Regions from separate parts of the Mesorhizobium sp. ESP-6-2 genome, predicted to be linked through region 1. Evidence: riboswitches for the same ligand, from Rfam matches in the RefSeq annotation. Region 1 holds a riboswitch; the other holds the start of a gene.
The links. Region 1 has a riboswitch for S-adenosylmethionine ahead of LB532_RS15305 (O-succinylhomoserine sulfhydrylase). Riboswitches for the same ligand answer to the same signal wherever they lie in the genome.
Positions count from the first base shown of each region.

Region 2: another riboswitch for S-adenosylmethionine. It lies ahead of metX (homoserine O-acetyltransferase MetX); the one in region 1 lies ahead of LB532_RS15305 (O-succinylhomoserine sulfhydrylase).

Region 1 covers NZ_JAIUGT010000005.1:72,857-83,412, forward strand. Annotated here, with positions in the region: gene mmsA (multiple monosaccharide ABC transporter ATP-binding protein) at 1-279, shown strand, start outside; gene mmsB (multiple monosaccharide ABC transporter permease) at 276-1,568, shown strand; gene araD1 (AraD1 family protein) at 1,770-2,762, shown strand; gene LB532_RS15295 (ABC transporter substrate-binding protein) at 2,978-3,751, opposite strand; gene LB532_RS15300 (2'-deoxycytidine 5'-triphosphate deaminase) at 3,850-4,944, opposite strand; SAM riboswitch at 5,022-5,099, shown strand; gene LB532_RS15305 (O-succinylhomoserine sulfhydrylase) at 5,157-6,347, shown strand; gene LB532_RS15310 (ceramide glucosyltransferase) at 6,378-7,529, opposite strand; gene apaG (Co2+/Mg2+ efflux protein ApaG) at 7,761-8,153, shown strand; gene LB532_RS15320 (Hsp33 family molecular chaperone) at 8,353-9,384, opposite strand; gene argF (ornithine carbamoyltransferase) at 9,508-10,419, opposite strand; gene LB532_RS15330 (aspartate aminotransferase family protein) at 10,434-10,556, opposite strand, start outside.
Region 2 covers NZ_JAIUGT010000015.1:25,982-36,537, reverse strand. Annotated here, with positions in the region: gene LB532_RS29025 (sugar kinase) at 1-177, shown strand, start outside; gene LB532_RS29020 (prephenate/arogenate dehydrogenase family protein) at 174-1,109, opposite strand; gene hisC (histidinol-phosphate transaminase) at 1,116-2,225, opposite strand; SAM riboswitch at 2,361-2,438, shown strand; gene metX (homoserine O-acetyltransferase MetX) at 2,550-3,719, shown strand; gene metW (methionine biosynthesis protein MetW) at 3,778-4,392, shown strand; gene LB532_RS29000 (DUF1194 domain-containing protein) at 4,507-5,310, opposite strand; gene LB532_RS28995 (ABC transporter ATP-binding protein/permease) at 5,407-7,230, opposite strand; gene LB532_RS28990 (class I SAM-dependent methyltransferase) at 7,381-8,157, opposite strand; gene gloB (hydroxyacylglutathione hydrolase) at 8,311-9,078, shown strand; gene LB532_RS28980 (cupin domain-containing protein) at 9,102-9,560, shown strand; gene LB532_RS28975 (lysoplasmalogenase family protein) at 9,557-10,231, opposite strand; gene LB532_RS28970 (DMT family transporter) at 10,228-10,556, opposite strand, start outside.

The DNA.
Region 1 (10,556 bases):
AAATGGCTGTTCGCCGACCCGGAAGTGCTGATCCTGGACGAGCCGACGCGCGGCATCGATGTCGGCGCCAAATATGAAATCTATACGATCATCGCGCGCCTCGCCGCCGAAGGTAAGGCGATCGTGGTCATCTCGTCGGAAATGCCAGAACTGCTCGGCATCACCGACCGCATCTATGTCATGAACGAAGGCCGCATCGTCGGCGAAATGCCCGCGGCGGACGCAAGCCAAGAAAGAATAATGCGCGCCATCGTTCGGGGAGAAGGAAAAGCAGCATGAGCACGGAAAGCGCCCCCGCCCCGCAAAGCAACGTCGCCGAAGATGTAGGGCAGCGTCCGCGCATCGCCGTATCGGCGCTGGCGACGAACCTGCGCGAATACGGCCTGATCCTGGCGCTGATCGCCATCATGGTGTTCTTCCAGTTCACCACCTCGGGAACGCTGTTCAAGCCGGTGAACCTGAGCAATCTGGTGCAGCAGAACTCCTTCATCATCGTGATGGCGCTCGGCATGCTGCTGGTCATCGTATCGGGCCATATCGACCTCAGCGTGGGGTCCGTGGCCGGCTTCATCGGCGCGCTGGCGGCGATGATGATGGTGATCTGGCCTCTCGGCATATTCAGTAACCCGCTGGTGGTTTCCATCGTCTGCCTGATCGTGGGCGGGCTGATCGGCGCGGCGCAAGGCTACTGGATCGCCTATCACCGAATACCGAGCTTCATCGTGACGCTGGCCGGCATGCTGATCTTCCGCGGCATCTGCCAGGCGCTGCTCGGCGGCGGATCTTCGGTCGGACCGCTGCCGCCCGAGTTCAAGGCGCTCAGCTCCGGCTTCATTCCAGATGTCATCGGACCGCTGACGCTGATCCCGCCAACGGTGAATGCAGCCGGCAAGACGATTATGGGCAGCGGTCTGACGTTGCACATGACGACGATCGTGCTGGGCCTGATCGCCGTGCTGGCCTATGCCTATTTCGGGCTGCGGACGCGACGCAAACGCGAACGCCACGGCTATGAGGCCGAGCCCTTTACCCTGTTCGTCATCAAGACGCTGGTCGGCAGCGCGCTGGCGCTGTTCCTGGTCTACCAGTTCGCCAGCTATCGAGGCCTGCCGGTGGTGCTGCTCGTCATGGGCTTGCTGATCTCGCTGTTCGTCTTCGTCACCAAGCGCATGACGATCGGCCGTCGCATCTATGCGATGGGCGGCAATGCCAAGGCCGCGCAGTTGTCGGGCATCAAGACCGAGCGCCTGACGCTTTACGTGTTCGTCAATATGGGCGTGCTGTCGGCGCTTGGCGGCCTGATCATCGCGGCGCGCCTTGGCCAGGCCGTGCCGGCGGCAGGCCTCGGCAGCGAGCTCGACGTCATCGCCGCGGTGTTCATCGGCGGCGCCTCGGCGATGGGCGGCGTCGGTCAGGTCATCGGCGCGGTGGTCGGCGGCTTCATCATGGGCGTGATGAACAACGGCATGTCGATCATGGGCGTCAATGTCGACTGGCAGCAAGTGGTCAAGGGCCTGGTGCTGCTCGGCGCCGTTATCTTCGACGTCTACAACAAGAACAAGGCCTGAACAGATTTCAGGCGAGGCAAGCAGGAGGCATACGGTCGCGGCGCTGCCGGCAATTCGCCGGCTTGAAGAAGTCCTTCAGGGACCGGGCTCGCGAGCGCAATCCGGACGAAGAGTTCAACCCGTGGCACGGCCAGTCCGAGCCGCGCAGGTCAGGGTTTGCCAGAAGGCAGCCATGCCAAGACATATGAGAGAGGACTGATCATGCTGATCTCGCAGATTCTCGACGACGCCGAGACCATCCGTGTCGTTGCCCGCACGGGCGGCAAGACCCGGATCATCAACGGCGCGCGCAGCGTCTATTCGCTGGCGATGGAAGCCGCTCGTACCGGCGTCGGCCTTGCCGCGCTGATCGAACGCAAGGGGCTCGGCGAGACCGTCGATCTCGACGCCGCCTACAAGAAGGGGCGGCTGCTGTCGCCGATCAATCATCCCGATCCGGCGCATCTGCATCTGACCGGCACGGGGCTAACGCATCTCGGCTCGGCAGCGACGCGCGATTCCATGCACAAGAAGCTCAGCACCGACGGCGAGGAGCAGCTCACCGATTCCATGAAGATGTTCCGCATGGGGCTGGAAGGCGGCAAACCCGCGAAAGGCCAGATCGGGGTGCAGCCAGAATGGTTCTACAAGGGCAACGGCACGATGGCCGTGGCGCCGGGTGCCGCGTTGATGTCGCCGGCCTTCGCCAAGGACGCCGGCGAGGAGCCCGAGGTGGCCGGCATCTATGTCATCGGCGACGACGGCGCGCCGTTCCGGGTCGGCTTCACGCTGTCGAACGAATTCTCCGACCATGTGACCGAACGCGTGAACTACCTCTTCCTCGCCCATTCCAAGCTGCGCAACGCCTCCTTCGGACCGGAGATCCTAGTCGGCGACCTGCCCGCCGACATCAGGGGCTCCTCACGCATCTGGCGCGACAGCAAGCTGATGTGGGAAAAGCCGTTCCTGTCGGGCGAAGCGAACATGTCGCACACCATCGCCAATCTCGAACACCACCATTTCAAATATTCGGCTTTCCGCCAGCCGGGCGACGTGCATGTGCACATGTTCGGCACCGCGACCCTGTCCTTCGCCGACGGAATCAAGACCGAGGCCGGCGACGTGTTCGAGATCGAGGCCGGCGATTTCGGCCTGCCGCTGCGCAATCCGCTCGAAATCGAGCAGCCGGTGAAGGTGGCGGTGAAGGCGCTGTGAGGGTGGACATCACTTCCTTCTCCCCTGTGGGGTCCGAAGGGAGGGGCGAGACCCGTGGCTCGCCCCAGGGCAGTGGACCAGCGCGCAGCGCCGAGACGGTTGAGGGGTGCTGGCCGGAGTGAGGCGTTGGCGTTCCCTGGAACACCCCTCATCCGACCTCGCTTCGCGAGGCCGCCTTCTCCCACAAGGGGAGAAGGTAAGAAGCGTCTCAGATCTCAATAAATATCGAAATCGAAATACTTGTCCTGGATCTTCTTGTAGGTGCCGTCGGCGACGATGGCGTCGATGGCTGCGTTGAGCTTGTCGCGCAGCGCCGTATCCTCGAGACGCACGGCAATGCCGGCTTCGGTCTCGGTGCCCTTGACGTCGCCGACCATCTTGCAGCAACCGTCGCTCGCCTTCTTCATCCAGTCCATCAGCACGAACTTGTCGGAAAGGACGGCATCGAGGCGGCCGTTCTGGAGATCTGTGATTGCCTCTTCCTGGGTCGGATAGAGCTTCGCTTCGGCGCCGGCCTTGCCATAGACGTCCTGGGCGTAGTTAGCCTGCGTGGTCGCCGCCTGGGCGCCGACCGTCTTGCCGGCGAGTGCCGCCGATTCGGTCGAGGCGATGTCGCTGTCCTTGAGGGCGACGAGCGACAGCGGCGTCGTATAGTATTTGTGGGTGAACGCGACCTGCTTCTTGCGCTCCTCGGTGATGCTCATCGAAGCGATGATGGCGTCGAATTTCTTGGCCTGCAGCGCCGGGATGATGCCGTCCCAGTCCTGGGTGACGATCTCGCATTCGACCTTCATCTGCGCGCACAAGGCGTTGGCGATGTCGATGTCGAAGCCCTCGACCTTGCCGTCGGGCGTGATGGTGTTGAACGGCGGATAGGCGCCCTCGGTGCCGATCTTGATTTTCTCCGCCGCATGCGCCGACAGGGCGCCAGCACCAAGCGTCAGCATGGCGGCGGCCGCCGCCGATATGATCCATTTCGAAATCTGCATTTTCATTCCCCTTGAGCGCCGCCACGTCGGCGGCCGGCGAGGCAGCCAAGCATGGCGAGCCGGCGCAGGCAAGTATCTTGCCTGACGGTGATGAGCGTTCAGGGCGCGGCGCGAAAGTGCTTGGACAGCTTCAGGCCCTGCGCCTGGTAGTTCGAGCCGAGCTCGGTGCCGTAAAGCGCCTGCGGCCGCTTCAGCATATGCTCGTAGACCAGCCGGCCGACGATCTGGCCATGATCGAGGATGAACGGCACCTCATGGCTGCGCACTTCGAGCACGGCGCGGCTGCCGGTGCCGCCGGCCGCCGAATGGCCGAAGCCCGGATCGAAGAAGCCGGCATAGTGGACACGGAACTCGCCCACCAGTGGATCGAAGGGCGTCATTTCGGCCGCGTAGAGCGGCGGCACATGCACCGCTTCCTGGCTGACGAGGATGTAGAACTCGTCCGGATCGAGCACCAGCTCGCCGGCGCCGCTCTTGTGGATCGGCTCCCAGAAGTCGACGATCTCCTGCGCCGCGCGCTTGTCGACATCGACGAGGCCGGTATGGTGCTTGCCGCGATAGCCGACCAGCCCGTCACTGTCGCCGTTGAGATCGATCGACAATGCGATGCCGCCGCCGGAAATGTTCGGCGGTTCGGTGGCGACCAGCATTTCGGCCCGGTGCAATTGATGCAACTCTGCTTCCGAGAGCAGCGCATTGCCGGTGCGGAAGCGTATCTGCGAAAGGCGCGAGCCGGCGCGCACGACGATCGGGAAGGTGCGTGGACTGACTTCGAGATAGAGCGGACCATGATAGCCGGCGGCGATCTTGTCGAACTCGTGGCCGCGATCGGTCATCACGCGGGTGAAGATATCGAGCCGCCCGGTCGAGCTCTTGGGATTGGCGGACGCCGAAATTTCCGCCGGCAGCGCCAGGCTTTCGAGCAGGGGCACGATGTAGACGCAGCCGGTTTCCAAAACGGCGCCGTCGGCCAGGCTGATCTCGTGCAGCTTCAGCCGGTCGAGTTTTTCACTGACCTTGTGGTTGGGACCCGGCAGGAAGGACGCGCGCACCCGCCACGCCTTTTGGCCGAGCCTCAGATCAAGGCTGGCCGGCTGGATCTGGTCGGCGTCGAGCGCACGCGACGACTTCAGCGCGCCGGACTGGAACAGCGCCGCAATGTCCTGATCGGGAAGAATTCCTGTCTGCCGCAAAGTCTGGCTCCGCTCTGCTGGTACAAGTCTCTTAATGAAGCCGGCAATTGACGCAAGCGTGGCGCGGGTCTAAAGGGTCGTTATCCCGTGGTGATTTGGCCGGTCGGCTTGCAGCCACGTTAAACAAGTCGCTAAAGGACCGTCGGGCCGCAAGGCCGTATGGACCGGTTGCGACTTTTTCGCGGCCGGTTTTTTTGTGTTTGGATAGGACGATGACGAGCAAGACGCGCAACTGGAAGCCTCAGACCGCACTCGTGCATGGCGGGACCCTGCGTTCCGGCTTCGGTGAAACTTCCGAGGCGATATACCTGACCCAGGGCTATGTCTATGAGACGGCCCAAGCCGCCGAAGCCCGCTTCAAGGGCGAGGAACCGGGCTTCATCTATTCACGCTATGCCAATCCGACCGTCGACATGTTCGAGAAGCGCATGTGCGCGCTCGAAGGCGCCGAGGACGCGCGCGCCACCGCGTCCGGCATGGCGGCGGTGACGGCAGCCCTCCTGTGCAGCGTCAAGGCCGGCGATCATATCGTTGCGGCGCGCGCCCTGTTCGGCTCCTGCCGCTGGGTGGTCGAGACGCTGGCGCCGCGTTACGGCATCGAGGCGACGCTGGTCGACGGCACCGACATTGCCAACTGGGAAAAGGCGGTTCGGCCCAACACCAAGCTGTTTTTCCTGGAAAGCCCGACCAACCCGACGCTTGAGGTGGTGGACATATCAGCCGTCGCTTCGCTTGCCAATTCGATCGGCGCGCGGCTGGTCGTGGACAATGTCTTCGCCACGCCGCTGCAGCAGAAGCCGTTGCAGCTCGGCGCGCATGTCGTGGTCTATTCGGCGACCAAGCACATCGATGGCCAGGGCCGTTGTCTCGGCGGCGTCATCCTGTCGGACAAGAAATGGATCGACGAAAACCTGCACGATTATTTCCGCCATACCGGCCCCAGCCTGTCGCCGTTCAACGCCTGGACGCTGCTGAAGGGCCTGGAAACGCTGCCGCTGCGCGTGCGCCAGCAGACGGAGAGCGCCGGCAAGATCGCCGATTTCCTGGCCGAGCAGCCGGAGATCGCCCGCGTCATCTATCCCGGCCGCGCCGACCATCCGCAGGCCGATATCGTCAAGAAGCAGATGTCGGGCGGCTCCACCCTGATCTGCTTTGACGTCAAGGGCGGCAAGCAGGGTGCCTTCGCCCTGCAGAACGCGCTCGACATCGTCCTGATCTCGAACAATCTCGGCGACGCCAAAAGCCTGATCACCCATCCGGCGACGACGACGCACAAGAACCTCAGCGACGAAGCGCGCGCCGAGCTCGGCATCGGACCCGGCACGCTCAGGCTGTCGGTCGGGCTGGAGGATACCGACGATCTGCTGGAAGACATCGCGCAGGCGCTTGAGGCCGCCAAATAAGGCCGGTCGAGGCATCGTCGTCCGCGTCGATCAGGCGCGCGATGGCGTCTCTTCCAGTTCAGCCGCCTTGGTGCCGATGGTCATGGCGTTGCCGCGCCAGTCGACCGCACGACCCAGCCAGCCGCGCGCCCAGATGGCGGGCAACATCAGGTCTCGTGCGATCATCGCGGTGACGATGCGCGGCGACAGATACCAGCCCTTTGCCGAGGCGAGCATGCATTCCGGCAGGTAGGCGAGCGCCAGCACGCAGAGCGCTGTCATGGGCAGGCTGACGCCGGCGCTGGCTGCGGCGATCAGCGCCAGCACGAGCGGAGCCGCCACGCCGGTCAGGATCTCGGGTGCGAAGAACAGCGGAAAGGTGACGCGGCGCAGGCGCGCCCAGCGGGCCTGGCGCGACCAGATCTCGCCCGGCATGCGCTGCCCGAGCGGCTGCTCGAAAGGCGAAGCGACGAGATTGACGCGCAGGCCCAGCCTGTTGACCAGTTTGGTCGACGCGGCATCCTCCGCGATCTCGGCGGCGAGCGCACGGATGCCGCCATTGGCGTCGAGCATCTGCTTGTTCCACAACATGCTCTTGCCCTGGGCAAAGCCGAGGCCAAGCGCCTCGCCGGCATATTGCCAGCGCGCCTGCAGCGTGTTGAGGAAGGCGCATTCGACTTCTGCCCAGAAGCCGTCGGGCCGCGAACCGATCGGCGTCGAGCAAACCAGGCCGGTGTCCCGCCGCCATGCCGCCATCAGGTGCTGGACGTAGTCTTTCGGCATCAGCACGTTGGAATCGGCGAGAATGACCCAGTCGTGGCGCGCAGCCTCCCAGCCCTTGACGCAATTGTTCAGTTTCGGGTTGGCGCTGATGCGGTCGTCGCCGGTAAGCAGGCGGGCCGGCACGGCTGGAAAGCGGGCGATGGCGGCGCGGATCGGCTTGACCGCGGGGTCGTCGGCATGGGCGACACAGAAGATCAGTTCGTAGCGCGGCCAGTCGAGCGAGAAAGCGCGCTCAAGCGTCTCATGGGTAAACGGCTCGACGCCGCGCGCCGGGATGACGATCGACACAGGCAGCGGCTTGCCGGCCGGCGGCGCGATGGCGGCGCGCCGTTTCAGGCGCGAACAGGCGAGCAGGATGCTGGCGAGATTTGAGGCGATGAGAGCGATCGAAAGCGAGCCGGTTATGAGAGCGAGTTCCATCGATATCCGGTCACTCCAGAAAAACCGGCCCGCCTGGCGGCCGTTTTCGACAGTTCGACAGAGCGCCCGAGTCGCCCGGCATTGCTGGTGCACACCATCATTGTCATGTGTCACTCAAATGACATTGTTTGTCGGCACTTGCCCCCTCGAGGTGGCAACTCGGACGCGCACGGTTGATCGAACCGCAAAGAGCGCCGAATGTTCCACACCGGATTTGTTTTGGAGCCGCTCATGTACCGCGCCGTCACGCGCAACATCGAAGTGCAGGTCAGGCCGTTCTATCTCGAGGACCGCTCGGATCCTACGGAAAACCGCTACGTCTGGGGCTACCAGATAACGATCGACAACCAGTCCGACGAATTCGTGCAGCTGTTATCGCGCTATTGGCACATAACCGACGGCGCCGGCCGGGTCGAGGAAGTGCGAGGCGCCGGCGTGGTCGGCGATCAGCCCGAACTCAATCCCGGCGACAGCTACCAATACACGTCGGGCTGTCCGCTCTCGACGCCGTCGGGGATCATGGTCGGCCACTACACCATGCGCAACGAGCGGGGCGAGACATTCGACATCGCTATCCCCGCGTTTTCGCTGGATCTGCCAGGGACGAGGCGAACGGTGAATTAGCGAAAGCGGCGGCGACAGCCTCTTTCTCCCCGTCACTATACGGGGGAGAAATGTCCGGCAGGACAATGAGGGGCGGCGCCGACTCTGGAGATCTATCTCGCGCACCGAATGAAGACTGCCCTAACGCCGAACTCAGCGCTGCCCCTCATCCGCCTGCCGGCACCTTCTCCCCGTATAGTGACGAGGAGAACGAAGCACTTCACTGCGCCGCAAACTCGGCCGGGTCGAAGTCATATTGCGTCGAACAGAACTCGCAGGCGACGTGGATGCCGCCGTCCTCGGTGCTGTCCTTGATCTCCTGCGCGGAGAAGCCCTCGAGGATGCCGCGGATCTTGTCGCGGGAGCATGAGCACTGATCGGCGACGGGAACGCCGCCGAAGACGCGCACGCCATGCTCGTGGAACAGACGATAGAGCAGCCGCTCGGCGCCGATGGTCGGATCGATCAGTTCGGTCGGCTCGATGGTGCCGAGCAGCGCCAGCAATTCCTGCCAGGAATTGTCTGTGGGATCGTGGATCTCCTCGCGCGGATCGCCATCCCTGCCGGGCAGGTCAGGAACGCGCATGCGCTCGGAGGCCTGCGGCAGGAACTGCGCCAGGATGCCGCCCGCCCGCCACTGCTCGCGCGCGCCGCCGGGGCCGGGCGTCAAAAGCTTGGCGACGGAAAGCCGGAGATCGGTCGGGATCTGCTCCGACTGGCGGAAATAGGTGCGCGCGGCCTCTTCCAGGGTCTCGCCGTCGAGCTGGACGATGCCCTGGTAGCGCTGCGTGTGGGCACCTTGGTCGATGGTCAGCGCCAGCACACCGTTGCCGAGCAGCGTTTGCTGCGAGGTCTCGCCGGCCGCAATCAGCGCCTCCAGCCGGTCGGCATCGAAGCGCGCATAGGCACGCAGCGCCGAGGGCGTGGAAAAATCCGCGACCAGCATGTCGACAGGCCCGTCGGTGCGGGTCTGCAGGATGAACTTGCCCTCGAACTTGAGCGAGGTGCCTAGCAGCACCGTCAGCACACAGGCTTCCGCCAGCAGCCGGGCAACCGGCTCGGGATAGTCATGGCGGCCAAGGATCGCATCGAGCATCGGCCCGAGCTGCACGGTGCGGCCGCGCACATCGAGCGGACCGACCTCGAAGGGCACGACGTGATCATCGCCAGCGTAACCGAATTCGCCGAGTTTGGGGTGATGTTCAGCCACTTGATGGGTTTCCAGCATGACAAAGCTCCAGGGCGCGGCCATGCCGCCCTTTGGGGAGCATGCGTCTAAACGCGCTTGATTTGCGTGATGCCGCGCAGATAGGCATCGCGCCTCCGGAGATCAAGTTCCCCGGCACGTCGAGCGCCAAGACACTTCAAGTCCACTTCAGGCCCCAAGACACCAGGCAAGCACGGCCTTCTGGGCGTGGAGCCGGTTCTCGGCCTCGTCGAAGACCACCGAATGCGGACCGTCGATGACCTCATCGGTCACTTCCTCGCCGCGATGCGCCGGCAGGCAGTGCATGAACAGCGCGTCGGGCTTTGCCTTGGCCATCAGCTTGGCGTTGACCTGGTAGGGCGAAAACACGTTGTGGCCGCGGGCGCGGTGCTCCTGGCCCATCGACACCCAGCAGTCGGTGACGACGCAGTCGGCCTGGTCGACGGCTTCCTCTGGCGAGCGGGTAAAGGAGAGCTTGCCGCCATGTGCGGTTGACCAGTCGACGTGCTTCTGCGCCGGCTCGCTGCCTTCGGGCACCGCGACGTTGAGGTTGAAGCGGAACCGCGCCGAGGCTTCCAGCAGCGAATGCAGCACGTTGTTGCCGTCGCCAGTCCAGGCGATGGTCTTGCCGGCGACCGGACCGCGATGCTCCTCGAAGGTCATGATGTCGGCCATCAGCTGGCAAGGATGGGTATCGTCGGTGAGCCCGTTGATCACCGGGATGGTCGCATTCTCGGTCAGCTCCAGCAGCCGCTCATGCGAGGTGGTGCGGATCATTATGGCATCGACATAGCGCGACAGAACCTTGGCTGTGTCGGCGATGGTCTCGGAGCGGCCGAGCTGCATCTCGGTGCCGGTCAGCATGATGGTCTCGCCGCCAAGCTGACGCATGCCGACATCGAAGGAGACGCGCGTGCGCGTCGACGGCTTGTCGAAGATCATCGCCAGCACCTTGCCTTCGAGCGGTTTCGACCGCTCGCCCGCCTTGAGGCGCGCCTTGCGCTCCACTGCGTCGGTCAGCATGGAGCGCAGGTCGCCTTCGGAAACGGCGGAGAGGTCGGTGAAATGACGAAGTGACATCAGGAGCTTTCGAATTACTTCGCGGCTTCAGCGGCGATGGCCTCGGACAGGGTCTTGGCGCCGGCGCGAATGCGCTCGAGCGCTTCATGGATCTCGCTGTCCGTGACGGTGAGCGGCGGCAGCAGGCGAATGACGTT
Region 2 (10,556 bases), on a different contig from region 1:
GTCTTTCATGGCGCCTTCGCGGCCGGGCTGGCGCAAGCCATGCCGATCGAAAAGGCGCTGCGCTTTGCCAGCGCGGCCGCGGCGCTCAAATGTCAGCGCTTCGGTGGTAGGCTGGGCGCGCCCGATCGCGCCGAGACACTGGCGATGATGGCGGCGACCTGGCCTGAAGGAGCCTAGTTTTTCGCCGGATGTTCGACCGCCTGGCGGCCGAAATCCGGCACGTCGATGTCCTGGCCGGCCTCGATGATCGAGCGGCGCACGGCGCGGGTGCGGGTGAACAGGTCGAACAGCTTGTCGCCGTCGCCCCAGCGGATCGCCCGCTGCAGGAAAGCCAGATCCTCCGAGAACCGCGCCAGCATTTCCAGAATCGCATCCTTGTTGTGCAGGCACACGTCCCGCCACATGGTCGGATCGGAGGCGGCGAGACGCGTGAAGTCGCGGAAACCGGAAGCGGAATATTTGATGACTTCCGTCTTGGTCACCGATTCCAGGTCATCGGCGGTGCCGACGATGTTGTAGGCGATGATGTGCGGCAAATGCGAGACGATGGCCAGCGTCATGTCGTGATGCTGCGGATCCATCGTGTCGATGTTGGCGCCGCAACGGCGCCAGAATTCGGAAAGCCTTTCCAGCGCGTCCGGATCCGTGTCCGGCAGCGGGGTGAAAATGCACCAGCGGTTGTCGAACAGATCGGCGAAACCGGCATCGGGCCCAGATTTCTCCGTGCCGGCCAGCGGATGGCCGGGAATGAAATGCACTCCATCGGGTATATGCGGCTGCATCTGTGCAATCACGGAAGCCTTGGTCGAGCCGACATCGGTGACGATGGCGCCCTTCTTCAGCGCCGGCGCGATCTCTTGCGCCACCGTGCCGGACGAGCCGACCGGCACCGAGACGATGACCAGGTCGGCATCGCGGACCGCTTCCTTGGCATCTATGGTGTAGGAGGAGCCCAGGCCAAGCTCTTGCGCCCGCGCCAGCGTTGCAGCGCTGCGCGTCGAGATGGCGAGATGGCCGGCCAGGCCCTCGCGGCGGATGATACGGGCCAGCGACGAGCCGATCAGGCCGATGCCGACCAGCGCGATCTTTTCGAACATCGGTGATGTCATGGCGTTCTAGCTTTTCAGGAATGTCGTGAGTGCCGCGACCACGCCGCGATTGGCCTCTTCGGTGCCGACCGTCATGCGCAATGCGTTGGGAAAGCCATAGCCCGAAACACGCCGCAGTATGTAGCCGCGCTGGGTGAGATAGTCGTCCGCCGCCGCGGCCGAATGCTTGCCGTCGTCGGGAAAATGAATGAGGAGGAAATTGCCGACGCTCGGCGTCACCCGCAACCCGAGCCCAGTCATCTGCTCGCTCAGCCAGGCCAGCCAGGTCTCGTTATGCGCGACGCTGCGCTCGACATGGGCGCGGTCGCGGACGGCAGCGATGCCGGCCTCGATCGCCGTCGCATTGACATTGAAAGGGCCGCGTATGCGGTTGATCGCGTCGACGATGTGCATCGGCCCATACATCCATCCGATCCGCGCCCCGCCAAGTCCGATCTTGGAGAAGGTGCGGGTCATGACCACGTTCTGAGAGCTGCCCGCGAGCTCGATGCCGGCCTCATAGTCGTTGCGCCTGACATATTCTGCATAGGCGGCATCGAGCACCAGAAGCACGTTCTTCGGCAGGCCGGCATGCAGGCGGCGCACCTCCTGGAACGGCACGTAAGTGCCGGTCGGATTGTTGGGATTGGCGAGGAACACGATCTTCGTACGTGGCGTGACGGCCGCCAGGATCGCATCGATGTCGGCGCGCTCCTGGGTCTCCTTGACCGCGACAGGCGTGGCACCCGCCGACTGGATGTAGATCTTGTAGACCATGAAGGCGTGTTCGGTGAATATGGCCTCGTCGCCGGGCGCGAGATAAGTCTGCGCCAGCAGGCCGAGGATCTCGTCGGAGCCGTTGGAACAGATGATGTTCTGTGCGTTCAGACAATGCACCTCGGCGATTGCTTCGCGCAGGCGCCGGGCGGTGCCGTCGGGATAGACGTCGAGCTTGGCGGCGACCTCGCGCGCGGCCTCGATTGCCTTTGGCGAGGGGCCGAGCGGGTTCTCGTTCGACGACAGCTTGTGGACCTTGTCCACCCCGGCAGGGGCCGAGCTCTTGCCCGGCACATAGGCCTGGATGTCCATGATACCCGCGCGCGGCTGAGGACGTGCCTGATCCGGTTTCTGGTTCATTTTGCAAAATCCGTCGAGAACGCTCCCGTCTGGAAGCCGCAGCGGAAATACAAGCCATGGCCGGCAATGTCGAGAGGCGGCAGTGGTGCCAGCAAGCGGCATTGACGGCAAGGCAGGCGAGTTCTAGAAGGGCAGCAACAGTTCCGTGGTGATTTGGCCGGTCGGCTTGCAGCCACGTTAAACAATTCGCTAAAGGGCCGTTTGCGTGACGTAACCGGCTTTGCGAAGGCATTGCCGGTTTTTTATTGTCCGCGGCCGGCCGGACACCCGTGTCGGCCCGTATTCGGTTTCCGCCAGACACGTCGTGCGATGTAAGAGGATGCGATGGCCGCTCAGCGCGCTGGCAGAACCAACAACGAGGCAGACCAGCCGTCGAGCCCGGTCGTGCGCTTCGGCGCCGACAAGCCGCTCAAGCTCGACGCCGGCACCCTGCTGTCGCCGTTCCAGATCGCCTACCAGACCTATGGCACGCTGAACGAAGCCCGTTCCAACGCCATTCTCGTTTGCCACGCATTGACCGGCGACCAGCATGTGGCCAGCACCAATCCAGTGACCGGCAAGCCGGGTTGGTGGGAAGTGCTGATCGGCCCCGGCAAGATCATCGACACCAGCCGTTTCTTCGTCATCTGCTCAAACGTCATCGGCGGCTGCCTCGGTTCCACCGGTCCGGCCTCCACCAATCCCGCTACCGGCAAGCCCTATGGGCTGGACCTTCCGGTCATCACCATCCGCGACATGGTGCGTGCCCAGCAGATGCTGATCGACCATTTCGGCATCGAAAAACTGTTTTGCGTGCTCGGCGGGTCGATGGGCGGCATGCAGGTGCTGCAATGGGCGTCGAGCTATCCGGAGCGTGTTTTCTCGGCGCTGCCGATCGCCACCGGCGCGCGGCATTCCTCGCAGAACATCGCTTTCCACGAGGTCGGCCGGCAGGCCGTGATGGCCGACCCTGAATGGCATGGCGGCAAATATTTCGACCACGGCAAACGCCCGGAAAAGGGGCTCGCCGTGGCGCGCATGGCCGCCCACATCACCTACCTGTCCGAAGCAGCCCTGCACCGGAAGTTCGGCCGCAACTTGCAGGACCGCGAAGCGCTGACCTTCGGCTTCGACGCCGACTTCCAGATCGAGAGCTATCTGCGTCACCAGGGCATGACTTTCGTCGACCGTTTCGACGCCAATTCCTATCTCTACATGACGCGGTCCATGGATTATTTCGACCTCGCCGCAGACCATGGCGGCAGGCTGGCCGATGCTTTTGCCGGCACCAAGACACGCTTCTGCCTGGTGTCGTTCACCTCGGATTGGCTGTTTCCGACCGAGGAGAGCCGCTCGATCGTCCATGCGCTGAATGCCGCCGGCGCGTCGGTGTCCTTCGTCGAGATCGAGACCGATCGCGGGCACGACGCCTTCCTGCTCGACGAGCCAGAACTGTTCGCCGCCATCAACGGCTTCATCGGCTCGGCCGCGCGAGCGAGAGGGCTCGGCGCATGACCCCGCAAAATTGCAGACTTGTCCGTCAAGGGTCACGCGCCACGACAAGGGGCAAGCCATGAGCGTCAATCGCGCCCAACGCGTCGATCTCGAGGTGATCGCCGGTCTGATCCCGCCGCAATCGCGGGTGCTGGACGTCGGCTCCGGCGACGGCTCGCTGCTCGAGCTTTTGCAGGAGACCAAGCAGATCGACGGCCGTGGACTGGAACTGTCGCAGCGCGGCGTCAACGAATGCGTCGCGCGCGGCCTTTCCGTCGTCCAGGGCGACGCCGACAAGGATCTTGAATTCTATCCCGACAAAGGTTTTGATTTCGTCGTCCTGTCGCAGACCTTGCAGGCGACCCGCAACCCGAAGCTCGTTCTCGACGAATTGCTCAGGATCGGCGAACACGCCATCGTGTCCTTCCCCAATTTCGGCCACTGGCGGGTGCGCCTGTCGCTGTTCGTCAAGGGCCGCATGCCGGTCACCAAAGACCTGCCCTATTCCTGGTACGACACGCCGAACATCCACTTCTGCACCATCCGCGACTTCGTCAATCTGTGCGAGGAGCTTGGCGCGACCGTGGAAAGGGCAACCGCGCTCGACGCCAACGGCCAGAAGATCGGCCTGTCGATGCCATGGTGGTTCTGGAATTTCTTCGGCCAGCAAGCGGTGTTCTTGTTGAAGCGATAAGGCCCATCCCGGAGGCGGCTATGACACCCCCTTTTCGGGCGAAGTCGAGCTGCGGGTTGATCCGACGAAGGTCATCAGCAGGTTGGAACCCGGCCCGCATAGACCGGCGAAGGCTCAGCGATCGAGCTCCGGGAAATACGGATCCAACAAGAACCGTCTGTCGCGTTCGCCTTGCAGGCAGTCCATCGGAGCCTCGGCTTCGGCGGGAATGATCCTGGTCTCGTTCTGGACGCCGCTGACCTCGAGAATCAGCTTGCGGCGGATGGCGGTGGAAAATTCGGCGGCTGCATAAATCGGCAGCACGAAGGAGCCCGGCCCGCCGGTTACGCACTGGGCGTAATACCGGTCGAGGTGGCTGAAGGTGGGCGACGGATTGATCAGGATCGGCAGGCCGTTGATGACGATGCCTTTGGCGTTTGCCGCATCCCGCGTGGCGGTGACGGGCGCCCCGATATTGTTTGGTCCGTCACCGGAAATATCGATGACGCTGCGTTCGCTTTCGAAAGTAGTGCGGTCGAAAAGCCCCGCGCCGAAGGCGAGCGCGCCGGAGATCGACGTGCCGTGGAAGCTGCGGAACGGGCGGGCCGCTATCTTGTCGGCAAAAGCGTTGGCACTCTCGGCGCCGTCGACGACCTGCCAGCCGATGAGCGCGTCGTCACGGACCGTGCCGGCCCATTCGAAATAGGTGAGCGCGATGCGGCCCGTGGCCCCGGCGCGGACCGCCTTGATGAAGTCGGGGTGACGCAGCGCCTGCACATAGCCGGCGCGCTGCAGGGCGAACTCCTTCTCGTCCATCGACAATGAGATATCGACCGCCAGCACCAGTTCGACGTCAACGGCCAAGCCATCCGGTGCAGCGGCAGTCGCGGTGGCCTCGGTGCAGGCCAGGCAGGCAAGCAGGCTGAGAGCATCAAGCATGGCCGGCTCAAGCGATGTTTCCGCTGCGATCTTCCCTCGCGATCACGGCGAAATAAAGCTGCCTCATGGCGTGGCGCGGGCCAGCCCCGAGAGGTGCTATTTCTTGCGGCGAGGAGCGGCCGGCGGCGGCTCGATCGCGCCCGCCCTTATGCGCGCGGGCTTCAGGGCCGGCACGCCGGACGCCTTCACGATGGTCAGGGCGCGCGGGAAGAACTGATTGTCGTGCTGGCCGCGCCCTATATTGAGGATCGTCGCCCCGGCCAGCCGCTTCTCCAGCATCGACAGCACCCGCCGCAGTGTCGGTCCGTCGAAGGCATCGAGAGCCTCATCGATGATCACCCATTTTGGTTGCCGCAGCACGAGGCGGGCAAAGGCCAGCAGGCGCAGTTCTTCGTCGGCCAGTTCATGCTCCCAGCGCGCGCTGCGGCCGAGCGACGACGACAGGTGTTCCAAGCCGATCTCGGCCAGCACGGCTGAGATATCGGTATCGCTTGCCGGCGCAACCCCGTCCACGCAGTCGAGCACTTCGCGCAGCGTGGCGGTTGGGAAGTAAGGCGTGCGCGGCACGAAGATGGGCGTCTCTCCCGCCGGCATGCCGATGCGCCCGCTTCCCCACGGCCACAGGCCGGCAATGGCGCGAAAGAACAGCGTCTTGCCCGCCCCCGGCTCCCCAGTGAGCATGACGCGTTCGCCAGCGTGGATCTCGACATGCTGGTCGGCGAGCCTCGTGCAGCCCTCCGGCGAGGCCACTTCGAGTTTCTCGAAGGTCAGCTTGCCGTTTGCATTCTCGCCGAATTCGATGCGCCTTTCCTGGTCGTGCAGCACATCGGTCTCATCCAGTGCAATACGGAAATCGGCGACGCGCATCAGCGTCGCGCGCCAATCGGCGATGCTGCCGATATTGTTGATGAACCAGCGCAATGAGGAATGGACCTGGTTGAAAGCGCCGACCGCCATCATCAACCCGCCGAAGCTGATATCGCCCGCGAAATAGACCGGCGAAGCGACCAGTATGGGAGCCACCACGGTGATCCAGCCATAGGTGTCCGTCACCCAGGCGAGATTGATTTGGGCGCTGTATATGCGCCGCATGGCCCCGAGCACGGTGCTGAGATCGATTTCCAGCCGCCGCCTGGCGTCGGGCTCGCTTCGGGCGAGCGCGATGGCATCGATGTTCTCGTTGACGCGCACCATCGAGGAACGCAGCTCCGCCTCGCGTGTGTAGCGGTCGCTGTTGAGGTGGATCAGGGGCCGTCCGACCAGCCAGCTCAGCCAGGAAGCCGTTCCGGCATAGAGTATGGCCGCCCAGACCATGTAGCCCGGTATGGCGAGCGACGTCCCGCCGATGTGGAAGACGAAGCCCGAGGACAGTTCCCACAACACGCCGACGAAGGAGGCGAGCAGGATTAAGGATTGCAGCAGGCCGACGCCAAGATCCGTCGACAGGTCGGAAAGATGGCCCGCATCCTGCTGCATGCGCTGGTCGGGATTGACCCCGATGGCACCCGCATGCGCCAGGCGAAAGGCGCGCGCGGGCCGCATCCATCCATCGATCAGATCGAGCGTCAGCGCCTCGCGCAGCTTCAGCCGGATCGTCTGATTGAGCCAGGTCTGGCCGACATTGAGCACAAGAAGCCCACCGGCAATGGCGGCAAAAATGGCGAGCTGGTGCAGGAAGGCCTGCATGTCGCGGCGTGCAAGCGCATCATAGAAAGGCTGGTTCCAGCGGTTGAGCAGAACCTGGCCGATCGAGGTCGCGACAATGACGGCAACCATCCCGATGGAAGCCCAGCGTAGTCCTTTGCGGACCGGCGATCCGGCAAGCGCCAGCTTGATCGTCGCCACCTGGTCACGCAGGCTCGAGGCTTCGACCGCAGCGATAGGCCGGGCAGAGGCATCATTGTCCGGATAATCCCCCATGAGCTGAAGTCCTTGCGTTCAAAAGCGGCGCTGAAAACCGGATGAAGTGTAGTGACGCCATCCGTCACTCAGCCAGGCTGCGAGCCCGTCAGCGACAGATAGGTCGCGAAATGCCGTTCGGCGCAAGTTTCTGGCATGATCACGAAGGTGTCATTCGCGGACACGGCGATGTCGCGGCCCGGTCTCTATCCGCCGGCCGAGCCGCGTTGCTGCATGCGGCGAAAGCACCGGCACGAAAACCCGTCGCGAAGCGCGCTGGGCGGCCGGCACGCCCTGATAGAGCCGCTTCTGCGCCTCGACCACGATGACGCCGGAGAAGATCGGCCACAGCCGCCGGCCGGCGCGCTCCAGCATATTGTGGAAGCGCATCATGAAACGCCGCCGCGATGGCGGAAAGAACAGGGCGTCGGACCAGGCGGCGGGCGTGAAATTCGCCTCGCGCAGCAACTCGGTGAGCTGACCGCGCGAGAAGGGCCTGCCATTGCCGAACGGCGTGTGTTCGAACCGCGCCCAGACGCCGCGCCGGTTGGGCACGACGATGACCACCCGGCCGGCCGGCGACAGCACGCGCCAGATCTCGTTCAGCGTTTCGCGCGGGTTTTCTACATGTTCGAGCGAATGCACGAGCAGCATGCGGTCGATGCAGGAATCGACCAGCGGCAGTTCCTCGTCGAAAACCAGAGCCGTCGCCGTCGGTCCCGCCGCCGGCCAGACCACGGCGCCCTGCGTCGCCGGCATGAAGGCGAACACCCGCTCGGCGTCGCTGCCGAACCGTTCCAGCCACGGCAGGGTGTAGCCGAGCCCGACCAGCCGCTCATTGGGCACTGTGGCCCATATCGATGACAGGGCCATGGTGATCGAATGTTCGGCAAAGCGACCAAGCGCTGTCGAATAGAAGGAACGGAGATCGACGATGTCGGAATGCATGTCAGGGATGTAGCCGCGATATCGGCGGGTTTCAACAAAAGGCCGCGACGTCCCAAGATCCCGGATGTCGAATGACATCCTGACATTAGTCATCTCCGGGATGACATCTGCGCGTCGGCGTCCTATGTCTGCGGCGAAAGATGGAGAGATGCGATGGCGGTCGAAATCGAACAGTTCATGTGCCGCAGCGACAATTTCGGCGTTCTGGTGCATGACCCCAAAAGCGGTCAGACCGCGCTCATCGATGCGCCGGAAGAGGCGGCGATCCTGGCTGCGGTCAAGCGCACCGGCTGGACGCCGACGATGATCCTGACCACGCATCATCATGCCGACCATGTCGAGGCCAATCTGGCGCTGAAGCAGCGGTTCAAGCTGCGCATCGTCGGCCCGGAAGCGGAAAAGGCCAAGATTCCCGGCATTGACGACACTGTCGAGGACGGTTCGGTCCTGCATCTCGGCGAGGAGCGCATCGAAGTGATCGCCACCCCTGGTCACACCGCCGGCCACGTCTCCTATCACCTGCCGGCATCGAAAGTGGCGTTCACCGCCGACACGCTGTTCGCGCTCGGCTGCGGGCGGCTGTTCGAATGCAAGCCGCCGGTGATGTATGGATCCCTGAAGAAGCTCGCGGCACTGCCTGCCGCGACCGTGATCTATTGCGGGCACGAATACACGCTCGCCAACGCCCGTTTCGCGCTGAGCGTCGACCCGACCAATTCGGCATTGAAGGAACGCGCGGCAAAAATTGAAGCGCTGCGCGCCGATAACAAGCCGACGCTGCCGACCACGATCGGCGAGGAATTGTCGACCAACCCTTTCCTGCGCTGGCACGATCCGGCAATCCGCAGGCATCTCGGCATGGAGAAGGCGTCGGACGTCGAGGTTTTTGCCGAGATCCGCAAGCGCAAGGATAATTTCTAGGCCAAGCGACACTGGTCGAAACCATGACGAGTTCCGCAGCAATCATCGCCATTCTTGGCATGAAGCCGCATCCGGAAGGCGGTTGGTACACGGAAACCTTTCGCGACGGTGGCGGCGAAGCTCGAGGCCACTCGACGGCGATCTATTTTCTGCTGGAGCAGGGCCAGGTTTCCGCCTGGCATCGCGTCAGGGATGCAGCCGAGGCCTGGCACTTCTACGCCGGCGCGCCGCTGGCGCTGTCGATATGGGAAGAAGGCGGCCCAAAGGCTAACCGGGTGATCGAGCAGGTGCTCGGCATCGAGCTTGCGGCCGGCGAGCGGCCGCAAATCGTCGTGCCGGCGGGCTGGTGGCAATCGGCGCGCAGCCTGGGCGAGTGGACCTTGGTCGGCTGCACCGTGGCGCCGGGCTTCGACTTTGCGGCGTTTGAACTGGCGGAGCCTGGTTGGCGGCCAAAACAGCCTGACGCAGCAGGAAATCCTTAGCGCAGCAGGAAACCAAGCGTGATCACGAGTTGCGCGGCGTAGTAAAGCACCCAGACCGCCAAACGCATCCAGGCGCGATGTGGCGAAATGGCGGCCGCCAGGAAGCGTTCCGTGGCCAGCAGCGCGTCGGACGCCATGAACAGCACGGCGCCGCCGATAACAGCGGCACTGCTCGTCGTCAGCGCCGAAATGCCCATGGCGAGGATGGCCGCGACATAGCCCGCGATCGGGGCCTGCAGGGCCGGGCCGACGCGGCGCCGCAGCGCCGCCAGCATGAGGATAACAAACGCTGCCATCGCCAGTGCGATTGCCGCGCGCCAAGGTTCGGCCCCCAGCACTCCCAGCCCCCCGCCGCTGCGCAGGAACAGCACGACGTAGACGATATGCGCGGCGACAAAGCTGCCCAGCCCGCCCAGAAACATCTTTTCGCCATCGCGCGACAGGAAGGCGTCGCCGATAGCGCTCAGCGCAAGAGCGGCGACCAGTAGCAGCGGCCCGCCCTGCATCGCCGCCAGCACGGCAAGCATGGCCACCGCGAGCGTTTTTGCCGCCGAACGGGCGAGCGTCGGCGCCATGCCTGATGTGAAGGCGTAGACAACCGCCGCCACCAGCGAAAAGATCAGCGTCGCATTGGCGTTGGCGTCGATGCCGCCTGGAAACGGCATCGTCACGCCCGGGCTCCGCCTTCTGCGGGCTTGCGCAGGAGCAGCGACTTTGCCGCAAGTGCGGCCCCGCCGGTGATGAGCACGCAGGCCGCGACAATGCGCAGCGACGGCTCGGCGACGCCAGCCGCGATCAACACCAGGGTCGACAGGAGCGGCGCGGCATAGCTTGCCGCGCCCAGCACCTGGATGTTGCCGCGCTTGACGCCGACATCCCAGGCATAGAAGGCCGCCCCCACCGGCATCAGGCCGAGCCCGAGCACGGCAAGCCACTGCCCGGCACTCGCGGGCAGCACCGTCTCTTCCAGCGCCAGATGGCAGGCAAGCGACAGCA